DNA from 4 places in the Peribacillus sp. R9-11 genome. Region 3 is predicted to be linked to each of the others. Evidence: riboswitches for the same ligand, from Rfam matches in the RefSeq annotation. Region 3 holds a riboswitch; each other region holds the start of a gene.

The links. A riboswitch is a leader RNA that binds a small molecule or an ion and turns the genes downstream of it on or off. The one in region 3 is predicted to bind S-adenosylmethionine.
Region 1: linked by a shared signal. The riboswitch ahead of RE409_RS22415 (2-hydroxyacid dehydrogenase) and the one ahead of RE409_RS01745 (methionine ABC transporter ATP-binding protein) in region 3 are both predicted to bind S-adenosylmethionine.
Region 2: linked by a shared signal. The riboswitch ahead of RE409_RS16455 (bifunctional homocysteine S-methyltransferase/methylenetetrahydrofolate reductase) and the one ahead of RE409_RS01745 (methionine ABC transporter ATP-binding protein) in region 3 are both predicted to bind S-adenosylmethionine.
Region 4: linked by a shared signal. The riboswitch ahead of RE409_RS24640 (5-methyltetrahydropteroyltriglutamate--homocysteine S-methyltransferase) and the one ahead of RE409_RS01745 (methionine ABC transporter ATP-binding protein) in region 3 are both predicted to bind S-adenosylmethionine.

The regions. Positions count from the first base shown of each region.
Region 1 covers NZ_CP133763.1:4,613,139-4,616,296, reverse strand. The annotation lists gene RE409_RS22420 (molybdopterin oxidoreductase family protein) at 1-1,052, opposite strand, end outside; SAM riboswitch class I at 1,211-1,301, shown strand; gene RE409_RS22415 (2-hydroxyacid dehydrogenase) at 1,444-2,445, shown strand; gene RE409_RS22410 (FGGY-family carbohydrate kinase) at 2,464-3,158, shown strand, end outside.
Region 2 covers NZ_CP133763.1:3,407,982-3,411,139, forward strand. The annotation lists gene RE409_RS16455 (bifunctional homocysteine S-methyltransferase/methylenetetrahydrofolate reductase) at 1-1,602, opposite strand, end outside; SAM riboswitch class I at 1,706-1,804, opposite strand; gene RE409_RS16460 (MOSC domain-containing protein) at 1,931-2,566, opposite strand.
Region 3 covers NZ_CP133763.1:339,771-342,928, forward strand. The annotation lists SAM riboswitch class I at 728-839, shown strand; gene RE409_RS01745 (methionine ABC transporter ATP-binding protein) at 1,201-2,223, shown strand; gene RE409_RS01750 (methionine ABC transporter permease) at 2,237-2,887, shown strand; gene RE409_RS01755 (MetQ/NlpA family ABC transporter substrate-binding protein) at 2,909-3,158, shown strand, end outside.
Region 4 covers NZ_CP133763.1:5,068,568-5,071,725, reverse strand. The annotation lists gene RE409_RS24645 (PTS sugar transporter subunit IIC) at 1-73, shown strand, start outside; gene RE409_RS24640 (5-methyltetrahydropteroyltriglutamate--homocysteine S-methyltransferase) at 173-1,276, opposite strand; SAM riboswitch class I at 1,361-1,461, opposite strand; gene RE409_RS24635 (hypothetical protein) at 1,668-2,105, shown strand; gene RE409_RS24630 (glycerol-3-phosphate responsive antiterminator) at 2,311-2,853, shown strand; gene RE409_RS24625 (MIP/aquaporin family protein) at 3,089-3,158, shown strand, end outside.

The DNA.
Region 1 (3,158 bases), 1.4 Mb from region 3:
CGTTGTAAAGCTGCGGTATTAAAGGAGAGAAATCCTGAATTGGATTTAACTGCACCTCCGCCTTTTACTAGCCACTGTCCTGTTAAAGCAGGTAAACAGGCAATCGTCCGAGTGCTCATCCCGCCATTATCATGATGCTGAAGACCATTTCCAATCCGAATCATTGAAGGGGAAATCGCCCCATACATCCTAGCTAATTTGTATATGTCTTCTACGGGAACGCCTGTTATGTCAGAAACCATTTGTGGCTGATATTGCTCAAGATGATCTTCTAGCTCTTCATAACCAATCGTATATTCCTCTAAAAACGATCGATCCACTAGCTTTTCTTTATAGAGTATATGCATGATTCCTAATGCTAGTGCACCATCAGTCCCTGGGAGAATGGGAATGAACCAATCGGCCATTCGTCCGGTTTGATTTTTATGAACGTCAATAACAATGACTTTAGCTCCTGATTTTTTTGCTTTTTGTGCGAGTGTTACTTGATGCATATTTGTACTTACGGCATTGATTCCCCAAAAGATGAATAACTTAGTTTCGGTCATCTCTTCTGGGTCTGTACCGTAGCTCCCCCCCATTGTGTAGCGGTAGCCTGTTGAGCCAGCAACTGAACAGATGGTCCGGTCAAGTTGACTTGATCCGAGGCGGTTAAAAAAACGGCGATCCATTCCTTCTGCAGCGAGTTTCCCCATATTCCCATAGAAACTGTAAGGAAGAATGGTTTGTGCCCCTTCCTCTGAAATAAGATTTTTCCAATGATTTGTGATCGTTTCGATCGCTTCTTCCCAACTAATAATGGTGAAATTCCCCTCACCTTTTTTTCCCACGCGTTTTAAAGGATTCTTAATTCTCTTGCTATCATAAATCCGTTCACCCATATTCCGAACCTTGTTGCAAATATTCCCTTTCGTCACTGGATGATTTGGGTCACCACTAATTTTCTTGATTTTTCCATCCTCTTTGTGTACAAGTAAACCACATTGGTCTGGGCAATCAAGAGAACAGACAGAAAGGACTACACCATTTTCTATATCTTTATATGATTGCATGTCAGTATCCTTTCATGAAAAAAATGATTCATAGATTATATCATACGGAGAGAATATTTAGAAAGTTCAAATAAATATTGACTTCCGTTTTGAAATTCATTATATTTGGTATATTCTATTAATTGAAAAAATAGTTAAACCAATATAATATTGTAAAATTTCTATCAAGAGAGGTGGAGGGACTGGCCCTTTGAAGCCTCGGCAACATTATTGTGCCAATTCCAGCAAGCGAAGCTTGAAAGATAGAAAGAGTGGCCTTTTATTTTATTGTTGTGAGAACGATATTATGAAGTAATTATCTCTTTCCGTCTTAGCGGGAAGAGATTTTTTTATTTTTAAGAAGTGAGTTACTGACAGGTAAAGTCGTTACATAAAGGAGAGAGATGTAAAAATGAACATTCTAGTAACAGCACCATATAACGAAGCGGGCATCAAGGAATTAAACGAGTTATTTGGAAAGGCTACCTATCAACCTTGGAAGGAAAATGGAAGGGCCTATAACGAAGTAGAGTTGATCTCTTTATTAAAAGAGTCTAAGGCGGAGGGGTTAATTACTGAGTTAGATCAAGTAACAGAAAAAGTATTCGCTGAAGTACCTGAATTGAGATTTGTGGGTGTGTGTCGTGGCATGCCTTCTAATGTTGATGTGGAAGCTGCAACAAAAAGGGGACTTCCCGTCTTTTTCACTCCAGCACGTAATGCTCAGGCTGTTGCAGAATTATTTGTCGGTAATCTCCTTACATTTTTAAGGCATACCATTCCTTCCAATCAATGGTTGAAGGAGGAAAAATGGAATGAAGACTATCTCCAAGCCTATTTAAAGTTTAAAGGAAATGAAATTTCTGGGAAAACAATTGGAATGGTGGGGTTTGGGGCCGTGGGCCAGCGAATTGCAGCGGTTCTTGAAAGTTTTCAATGTTCGATAAAATACTATGACCCTTATGTAGAGAGTGATAATCCTAATCATGTTCGGGCTTCTTTAGAAGACGTTTTTTCGACAAGTGATGTGGTATCCATACACCTCCCTAGAACAGAGGAAACGATCGGGATGATCAATGAACACTTTTTGGGACTGATGAAAGAAGAGGCAATCTTTGTAAATATGTCAAGGGCTGTCGTGGTTGAAAGAGATGCGCTTGTACAAGTATTAAAAGCACAAAAGATTAGGGGGGCGATATTAGATGTGTTTTATCAAGAGCCGCCTGAACAAAGTGACTATGAATTAATTAAATTGCCCAATGTATTAGCTACTCCTCATCTTGCCGGCGCAAGTTATGAGGTTGAGGATCATCACGTCTCAATAATGAACCAAGCGTTAACAAAGTGGACAACACAACATACTCTTCAGATTCCAACTCTATATAACAGAAAAAATCTAGAAGTTAAGTCATAAGAAAGAAGAGTGAAAAAAATGGCTATAAAAGAAGGTTATTTAGTATTTGATATCGGTACTGGAAATGCAAGAGTGGCTATCGTTGAGACAACAGGTGAAGTCGTCTCTATTGAGAGAGAGGATATACAATATGAAATTGAACCTCTTTATCCTGATAGTCGATACTTTTCACCTGAATTACTTTGGAAACAGCTTATTCAATTAGCAAAAAAGGCGATGGCTAAAGCTCAGCACATTTCAATCAAGGCAATAACGTCCACTAGTCAACGGCAAGGAATTGTTTTGCAGGATCAGGATGGGCACTCGTTTATCGGGTTACCTAATATTGATAATAGAGGCCGCGAATGGGAAAAGGAGTTTTCAAATCAACCTTTTATTTATGAAAGGGCAGGTAGATTACCCTCTGCATTGTTTTCAGCTTTAAAGCTGGTCGCCCTGCAAAAGAGGCAGCCGCAATTATGGGATAAAATTAAATACTTTACAAGCATCAGTGAGTGGGTTGCCTATAAATTAAGTGACGTGCTCGTCTATGAGCCATCACAAGCGACCGAAACACTGCTATATGATGTTCAGAAACAAGAATGGTCAGAGGAGTTGTGTGAACAATTCGGGATATCGGTAGACTTGTTACCCGAATTAAAATCGTCTGGTTCGATCCTTGGTGAAATTACACCGAATATGGCTCAGATGCTGGGATTGGACGAAAAGGTTTT
Region 2 (3,158 bases), 2.6 Mb from region 3:
GTTATGGATAAATTCCGCATTTCGTGTGCTCGTTAACGGCATAATTCCGACGAAAATCGGAGTATCTATATGTTTTGTCGCTTCATAAACCTCTTCAATCTGATCGACTGAATAAATCGGTTGGGTCAAAAAGGACTGAGCACCGCAAGCAATCTTCTTTTCCATCCGCTGAACGGCCTTATTCAAATATTTCACATTTGGGTTAAAGGCAGCCGCAATTTTAAAATTTGCCCGTTGACCAAGACTTTGACCGGAATAGGAAAGACCTTCATTAAATTGTTTTACCATACTAATTAAGTCAAATGACGATAAATCATAGACTGAAGTTGCACCTGGGAAGTCCCCTATTTTTGAAGGATCACCAGTGATAATCAGAATCTCGTTCAACCCCACCGTTTGAAGCCCCATTAAATGTGATTGAAGGCCAATTAAGTTCCTATCACGGCACGTAATATGCACCATTGGATTTACATCTAATTGGTTTTTCAACAAATTGGCCAGCGCCTCATTAGATATCCTCGGCGAAGCAAGTGAATTATCAGCTAATGTAATCGAATCAACACCCGCATTTTTTAATGCCTCCGCACCAGCCATAAAACCTTCAATTCCTAATTTTTTCGGCGGATCAAGTTCAACAAGAATCGTTCTTTCAGTTTTGGCCTGCTCATGCAGGGGTAGTTCCAGTTCTCTATGATTCACTTCAATTATTTCGATTTCACGTGCTTTCGTCATTTTTTCTTCTACTGGAACTAAACTCCCAATCGCATTTTTCACAGATTGAATATGAAGTGGTGTTGTTCCACAACACCCACCGATTATCGTGGCACCCTGCTCACGAAGCTCAAGGGCACTTGAGCCAAAATATTCAGGCACTGCTTTATAAACTAGTCTTCCATCCACGTAATCCGGTAGGCTAGCATTTGGATAGATAGCGATAGCCGCATGCTTTGGCAAAGTCACTTCTTCCAAGGCGCGAATCATATGATGTGGACCTAGACGGCAATTCACACCAACAACATCAGCACCCAATTGCTCGAGTTTTTGAAATGCTTCATTTAAATGGATCCCATTTTGAAGATTACCTAATTCATGCATCGATACATTTGCAATAATTGGCAATTCCGTTTCTTTTTTAGCAATTTGCAACACGGTTTCAAGTTCTTCCAGATCATAAAATGTTTCAAGGAGAATCCCATCAGGATTTTCTATAAGCAGACTATATAGCTGCTCACGAAAACCTCGCTTAATTTCTTCCATGCTTAAATCCGATTTACGGATACTTCGCTGAGCCCCTATAGTACCAAATACAAATGCATTGCCTTTTGCAGCTTTTTTAGCAAGGATAACTCCCTGTCGGTTAATTCGGCTTACTTCATCTTCAAGACCATGCCTTTTCAATTTATTAAAGTTGGCTCCGTAAGTATTCGATTGTAGAATATCAGCACCTGCTTCTAAATAGGCACGATGAATGGATTCAATTTGATCAGGATTAGTGCAGTTTAATTCCTCATAACATTGATCGATTCCATATGAGTATAATAATGTTCCCATTGCTCCTTCTCCAACCAGCATTCTTTCTTTCAATTCTTTACGAAAATCCATATGTACACCCTCTCTCAAAAACAATTCTGTTTTTGTCGTTTTCTATGAGTATGAGAGAAAAGAAAAAAAACCTTCTCAAAGAAGAAGGTTTTTTGAAACATTCTCCTCATCTATCAAGCTCTGCTTGCTGGATTTAGCACCTTTGCCTAAGCTGGTTGCTGAGGTTTCCTCGGGCCAGTCCCTCCACCTCTCTCGATAAGATCCATTTATAAAGTTTTCTTAACATTTCAAAATTTGTTTATATTTAATTTACATTAATAATCTGTCAATTTCAATAGTTTGATAGTCATTTTTTTCTTTTCTACTAAGATCATACATCCTTCAAAGTTTAAACTCTCTTTAATATCCTTTGTTTCCAGTCCACCGCTAACGAATCTACAGAAAGTAGAGCATGAGCTCCATCCTGTCCGTCTCGATTATGCAGGATCACTTCAGTTGCATAATATACAGAGATGTTTTCTTGAAGTCGATCTAATAAAACAATTTCATCTTGTTTTTTAATAACTCCTTCTTGAATGACCTTTGCAAAATAACCAGTAAAACTTGTTTTCATCACTGATGTCAAAAACTTAGGTTCTTGGTTAAAATGAGAAATAGTCGAGCAAGGAATTCGTCCTTGGGTGATCTGAACAATTGTCCCACCTATTTGATAGATATCACCGATATACGTTTGAGTTTCCATCATCCCAGCTACTGTTAAATTCTCACCAAAAGCAGGGATATCAAGCTGTTTAGAGAATTTTTCATTCCAAAATGAGTAATGCTCAAAAGGATAAATGCACAATGCACGGTCAGGGCCTCCATGGAACTTTAGATTCCCTACTCCGTCTCCAACTATTCCTGATTTTGTTACGGTCACATTATCCAAAGTTTTTTTATCCATAGCTGATAAAATCTTAACATTCGAAAACATTTCCTGTTTAGGCTTTCCGGCTTGAAGGGACACGATTTTTCCATTTTCCAATTAACATCTTCCAATCCTATTTACTTTATATCATCCTTATATGAATACATTATACTAAAAATTCATTTTATTCTGCATCTATTTTAATTACTTTACTATTTCAGAGAAGATAAAAACGTCTACTTCCGGGAGAAATGGTGGAAAATTACTGATTTTCAGAAAAATCGTACTATAGTTTCGGTAATTTGGTTGCTATTTCAGAATTAAATATGGTAGAATATGAACACAATATATAGTCGAAAAACAAAATTGGTCGCCTATATGTTGATTTCACGATTAATTTCCTCTTTGTCGCTCTTCAGGGAGCGAATTTTTTTGCCTTCTTCAAATCCACTACTCAATCCCTACAATAAAGATCAGCCATATATCGCCTTACTGAATGACACTATCATCTTCAGAATAATATTTTGCTCTGCTCAGAATCACTCCATTAAAACACATCAGCCTAAAACACTACCTTTTCTTTTTAAATTCTCAGCTTCTTCTCTGTCAAAAAGAACCATTTCGTTTTTCTTACTAAAAAAACCAAGGGTTTTAATTCACATTCTTCCTCTACCGCATAGATTAGTCCTACAAATATCTCCACGGGCAA
Region 3 (3,158 bases):
AATTAGAAGCTTCTAAATAGCGATTTGTTTTTGCTGATAAGTAGACATACTATAGAATTCAAACTCTACCGAGTGTTTTTTAATTAAAAGAAATAAACTCTTCTAAGGAAAGAGCTTTTATAATAGTGCTAAAGATGAAAAAACACATGTGTAGTCTTCCTTCGCTGTAATAATAAATAACTTTTATTATTACAGATATGAGGGCAAAGGGTCCTCACACATTTAAAACAGATGCAAAAAAGTTTATAACCGCATATATATGGTACTATTTATTATTGTTTTTTCTTTTTTGATACTAAACGTACCGAAAGTTTGCTATCAAAAAATGGTCAAAAACTCAAAAATAAACGTAAACCCCAATCAAAAGATTATAAGAGTGGGGGGCGCAGGGAGCTCCCCGCATGGATAAGGCAGACCGTGAGTAGCAACCTGAATAGTGAGTTTGCCAAAGGTTTGCCGTTATTTCATCAAGATACAGAGCTTTCCTTATGAGGAAGGAAGTCCTAATCCTGACTGACTTCGTAATGTTTTCGTTTTTTTGTAATAGAGTCTATGCCTAGGTTACCCGTATACATGGTATGCAGGGCAAAATCTGACCTGTCTTAAGGTATAGTTAAATGAACGATTAAAAATTATACTGTAAAAATATTTTAGATTATTCAAAATAGAGTTGACATTAGTAAAATTTGAATATATAGTGAGGAACATAATTAAATAAATACGTTATTTCTTATCAAGAGATGTGGAGGGACTTGGCCCTATGATACCTCGGCAGCGGGTTTTTACTTTTGTAAAAATACTGTGCTAATTCCAACGGACGAAAGTTTGAAAGATAAGAAGGAGCTTTTCTTAGATAATTAAATTAAGAGTTTACTCTTTTTTATTTCTAAAAGAGGCCTCTTCTGTCTGATGACGGAAGAGGCCTCTTTTGTTTATTCAGAATGTATATGGTTATTTGGAGAATTGGTGCAATTATTCGTAAGTTTCACGCACTAATCGTGAATTGTGAGCAATTACTCGTGAGTTTGACAGATTAACTCGTGAGTTTCGCGCAATTACTCGTGAGTTTCACACATTTACTCGTGAATTGTGAGCAATTACTCGTGAGTTTCGAAAATTTAACCCTATCATTATGAAACTTTGCAAAGCTCTTCTCTGGATAATGAATTCGTACAAATAAACAGCGTGGGGGGAGACAGAATGATTGAATTTCAAAATGTTAAAAAGGTATATAAAACAAAGAAACAGACTGTTGAAGCTTTGAAAGGAATTAATTTGACAGTTGAAAAAGGCGATATTTTTGGTGTTGTCGGTTATAGTGGAGCCGGAAAAAGTACGTTGATTCGGTTAGTCAATCTACTCGAACACCCTTCAGATGGACAGGTTATTGTTGGGGGGAAGGATTTAACCAAATTGAACCCGAAGGAATTACGGGCAGAAAAGAAAAAAATTGGCATGATTTTTCAACATTTTAACTTACTTAACTCAAAGACAGTTTTTGATAATATTGCCATGCCGCTAGTTTTATCGGGAACCCCTAGTAAAGAAATCAAAGAGCGGGTAGGCGAGTTGTTAGAGTTCGTTGGCTTATCAAGTAAAGCAAGGAGTTATCCGGAACAATTGTCTGGCGGTCAAAAGCAACGAATAGGGATTGCTAGAGCGTTGGCTACCAACCCATCGATTCTTTTGTGTGATGAAGCGACGTCAGCATTGGATCCACAAACAACTAGTGCTGTACTGCAGCTCTTAAAAAAAATTAATAAAGAATACAATATTACCATTTTGCTAATCACTCATGAAATGTCTGTAATTAGGGAAATTTGCAATAAGGTTGCGGTCATGGAAGGCGGACGCGTGGTTGAACAAGGTTCGGTTTTCGAAGTTTTTGCGAAGCCCCAAACAGGTATCGCAAAAAACTTTGTACGAACTGTTATTCACGACGAGATCCCACAAAGTTTCCTGAAAAATACCGGATCATATATTCCGATTATTTGGAAAATTAACTTTATTGGTACTACATCAGGCAATCCTTTACTTTCAACCATCTCGAAAAAATATGATGTTCATTTAAGTGTTTTATCAGCTAATATTTCTGAAATTCAAGAAACACCTTTTGGAAATTTAATTATTGAAGTGACAGGGAACAAAAAAGAGGTGGACAAGGCTTATCAATATATTAAAGATGAGGGGATTCTCGTCCAGGAGGTGCAGATAAATGGGTAATACGCTTTGGGGAATGGAAATAACGGCAGACCAGCTGTCGACAGCTTTCGGTGACACACTTTATATGGTAGCCATCTCATTGATATTTTCCGGGCTGATTGGACTTCCGCTAGGAATCTTACTTGTCATTACAAGAAAGGGTCACATCCTGGAGAATAAATGGATCTTTAATGTATTGAACCCGGTCATCAATATATTGCGGTCGGTTCCTTTCATCATCTTGCTTGTAGCACTTATTCCGTTTACCAGAATGATTGTCGGCAGTGCGATCGGAACGAATGCGGCCATTGTTCCGCTAATCTTTTACGCGGCTCCTTATATTGCCCGGCTTGTGGAGAACTCCCTGTTGGAAGTGGACAAAGGGATCATCGAGGCAGCTCAGGCGATGGGGGCGACGACATGGCAAATCATTTATCGCTTTTTGATTCCCGAGGGACTTAGTTCGTTGATCCTTACATTTACAACAGCGACAATTGGCCTTGTTGGATCTACGGCCATGGCAGGTGCTGTCGGTGCAGGTGGGGTAGGAGATTTAGCCTTAGCTTACGGTTATCAAAGGTTCGATACGATGACGATGGTCGTCACAGTAGCGGCGCTCGTGATCATCGTTCAATTATTGCAATCCACCGGGAATTTTGTTTCAAGAAAAATCAGAAGAAGATAAAAATAACAGGAGGTAGGAGAAATGAAGAAAATCTTATTAACGATCATGGTATTGGCATTGGCCATTGTGGCTGCAGCATGTGGAAACAAAGCGGAGTCAACAGGTAATTCAGATGATGTGAAAACAGTGAAAGTCGGTGTCAGCAGCGGGGATACGAGAACATGGGAATACATTGTTGACTTAGCGAAAAAGGATGGGCTGAATATCGAACTTGTTACTTTTAATGATTATATCCAACCGAACCTTGCGTTAAGTGAAGGAGAAATTGATG
Region 4 (3,158 bases), 970 kb from region 3:
AGGTCTTATCTATATATTCTCGAAAAAATTAAAACTGATTAAAGCAGAGGATTATAAATTGCATTTTGATTAATAACTCAAACTTCCTCATGAAATAGAGGATGCTGATATATAGACAATATAGAAAGAGCAACGCTTTATTTGAATGCGTTGCTCTTTCTATAATATTTCTTTATTCCCAAACTTCTTTCGCTACATCAACAATAAATTTCAACTTTTCCCATTGTTGTTCTTCCGTTAGCTTATTGCCATGATGGGTGGAAGCGAATCCGCATTGTGGACTTAAGCATAATTGTTCGAGTGGCACGAATTGTGAAGCTTCTTTAATACGAGCTATAACTGCTTCTTTGTCTTCGATTTCTCCATTTTTTGAAGTGACGACTCCTAGAACAACTCGTGCTCCGCCATTTGGAATGTATTCTAACGGTTTGAAATCTCCTGAACGGTTATCGTCATATTCCAGGAAGAATCCATTTACTTTTTCTTTTGCCAATAATGTTGGTGCGATACGTGCATAGCTTCCTTCAAACGCCCACGTTGATTGATAGTTCCCGCGACATAAGTGTGTCGTGACGACCAAATCCTCTGGTTTTCCCTCCAAAGCCCCATTAATTACGCGCAATGCTAAATCAATTAATTGTTCTCTAGAGTATTTTCCATCTTTGAACTGAAATTCTGGAGAGGAAAGTCTAGCAATATAAACATCATCCAATTGTAAGTAACGTACACCAGCTTCATAAAAGGCCTTTAAAGCATATTGATACGCTTTAATGATGTCATTTGCATAGTCTTCGATATCAGGGTAGATGTCTTCATTATAAACACCCACAGCAAATAATTGATTGGGACTAGGAATGGTTTGTTTCGTAACAGCACGTCCGGCAACGATTTTGTTCAATTCAATAAAGTCATGAATGAAGGGATGTTCAGGATTGAATGAAACCTTCCCAGTATTGCGAATATTGTATCTCTCTGTTTCCACGCCATCGAATGTGAGACCTTTTTCAGTTACATACCCATCGATTCCATTTAAATGCTCTAGGAAGTCAAAGTGCCACCATGTGCGTCTAAACTCACCGTCCGTTACTACCTCTAATCCAACTTCAATTTGCTTATCAACAATCCGCTTGATTTCTTCCGTTTCAACTTCGTGAAGTTGCTCTGCAGTAATTGTGCCGTCTTTAAATTGCTTTCTAGCATCATGTAAATTATCCGGTCTTAATAAACTCCCGACGTGATCTGCTCTAAATGGTGCCTTTGTTATAGTGATTGACATGTTTCATTCCTTCTTTCTTTTTATAAAATAAAAAACCTCTTCTTTTAAAAAAAGAAGAGGTGTTGGCTACTAAGCAATTTACTCTTCTTATCTTCAAGTTTTTACACTTCTGGAATTAGCACAGTACATTAAAGTCTGTTGCTGAGGTATCAAAGGGCCAGTCCCTCCACCTCTCTTGATAAGAGTTGTCTATTAAATTAAGTATGACTATACAGATAGTTTTAATAAAGGTCAAGGGTGAAAGGTGTAAAATTTAGAATATGCCGATTATTCACCAGGACCTTGCATGTTATGAAGGGTTAACTACATTCGTGAAGACAGCATATGCTATAACTGACGTTCCATATGGAATGAAGTTACCTGTAAGTTAAGTTGGAGGGGGAAAACCACGATGAATACGTTCAATCCATCTAATATTTCCGGGAATGGTTTACCGATAACGTTAACTGCGTCTATGCTAGAGCGAATTATAAAGATGAAATCAGGTGAGCAGGATGTTAAAGTCGAGATTACGCCAGTACATATAGTGCTTTTCGGAACGACGGAAGTGAAAAAAATGATGTTTAAGAAAAACGTGCCTTTCCGTATTACATTAAAACCGATTCACGTGGAAAAAAGAACGATTTCATTTGAATTAGTAGAAATGAAGCCTATTGATAGGAATTTTATTAACCAAAAGATATTTAACAGACCGCCATTTTTTGAATTTGAAAATAGAATGATCAAAATGAATTTTAATGCTTGGAACATCGTGAAAAGAATACCCGTGGGCACTATTAAATCGTATGAGTTGGTGGAAGGTGCATTAAAAATTAAACTTTCATTATGATGAATTGAAGAAAGGGTAAGCAATTAAGGAAATGATAGCATTCTTACCTGTACTATTTTAAAGGGGATACCAGGTATGTTAGTGTAAGGATATGGTAAAGGACGATTCTTCAATAAGAAATATTGTGTTTGATAAATCAAGTTCTTTAAAATATACTAAATAACTAAAAGTTTTGAGTTTTTCCGGTAGATAAGGGGGAAAATGAATGGACCAGAAAATTTTGCCTGCTTCGGCAAGCATGAAGGATTTCGAAAGATTTCTAGAAAGTTCCTATGAAATAGGTGTGTTTCTTGATTTGCATATATCACAATTGAAAAATGTAAGCTTAATGGCAAAGCAGCATAATAAGAAAATGATTTATCATGTCGATTTAATTCATGGTATTAAAAGTGATGAATACGCTACAGAATTTATTTGTCAGGAGTATTGCCCATATGGCCTGATTTCAACAAAATCCAGCGTGATTTTGAAAGCGAAGCAAAAGGGTGTTATTGCCATTCAACGAATCTTTTTAATTGACTCACATGCGTTAGAGAAAAGTTATAAGCTGGTACAGAAAACAAAGCCTGATTATATCGAAGTTTTGCCTGGCGCAATGCCTTGGATGATTAAAGAGGTAAAGGAACGCTTACAAACTCCTATCTTTGCTGGAGGGCTCATACGTTCTTCAGATGAAGTCCTGAATGCCCTTGAGGCAGGAGCTTCGTCAATCACGACTTCAAAAACTGAATTATGGGAGATGTTTTAATTTCAGATAGGAGTTGATGTGTGATAGAGGAAAAAAAATACAGAAAAAATCATTTGTTTTTATATAAATTAATTGACAGCGTTTTCACTACCTAGTATATTTACATTACAAGTTAATACATGTGACGGAGATTAGGAGATTCACACCAGACATACTCATTTTTTGAGGAAAGTTCTGCTGTGAATCTCCTTTTATTTGTTGGTAAGGCATCATTCTATAAGAGGAGGGGTTATGTATGACTCCATTTTGGGGAGAAGTAGTAGGCACGATGATTTTAATTTTATTTGGTGCAGGTATTGGGGCAG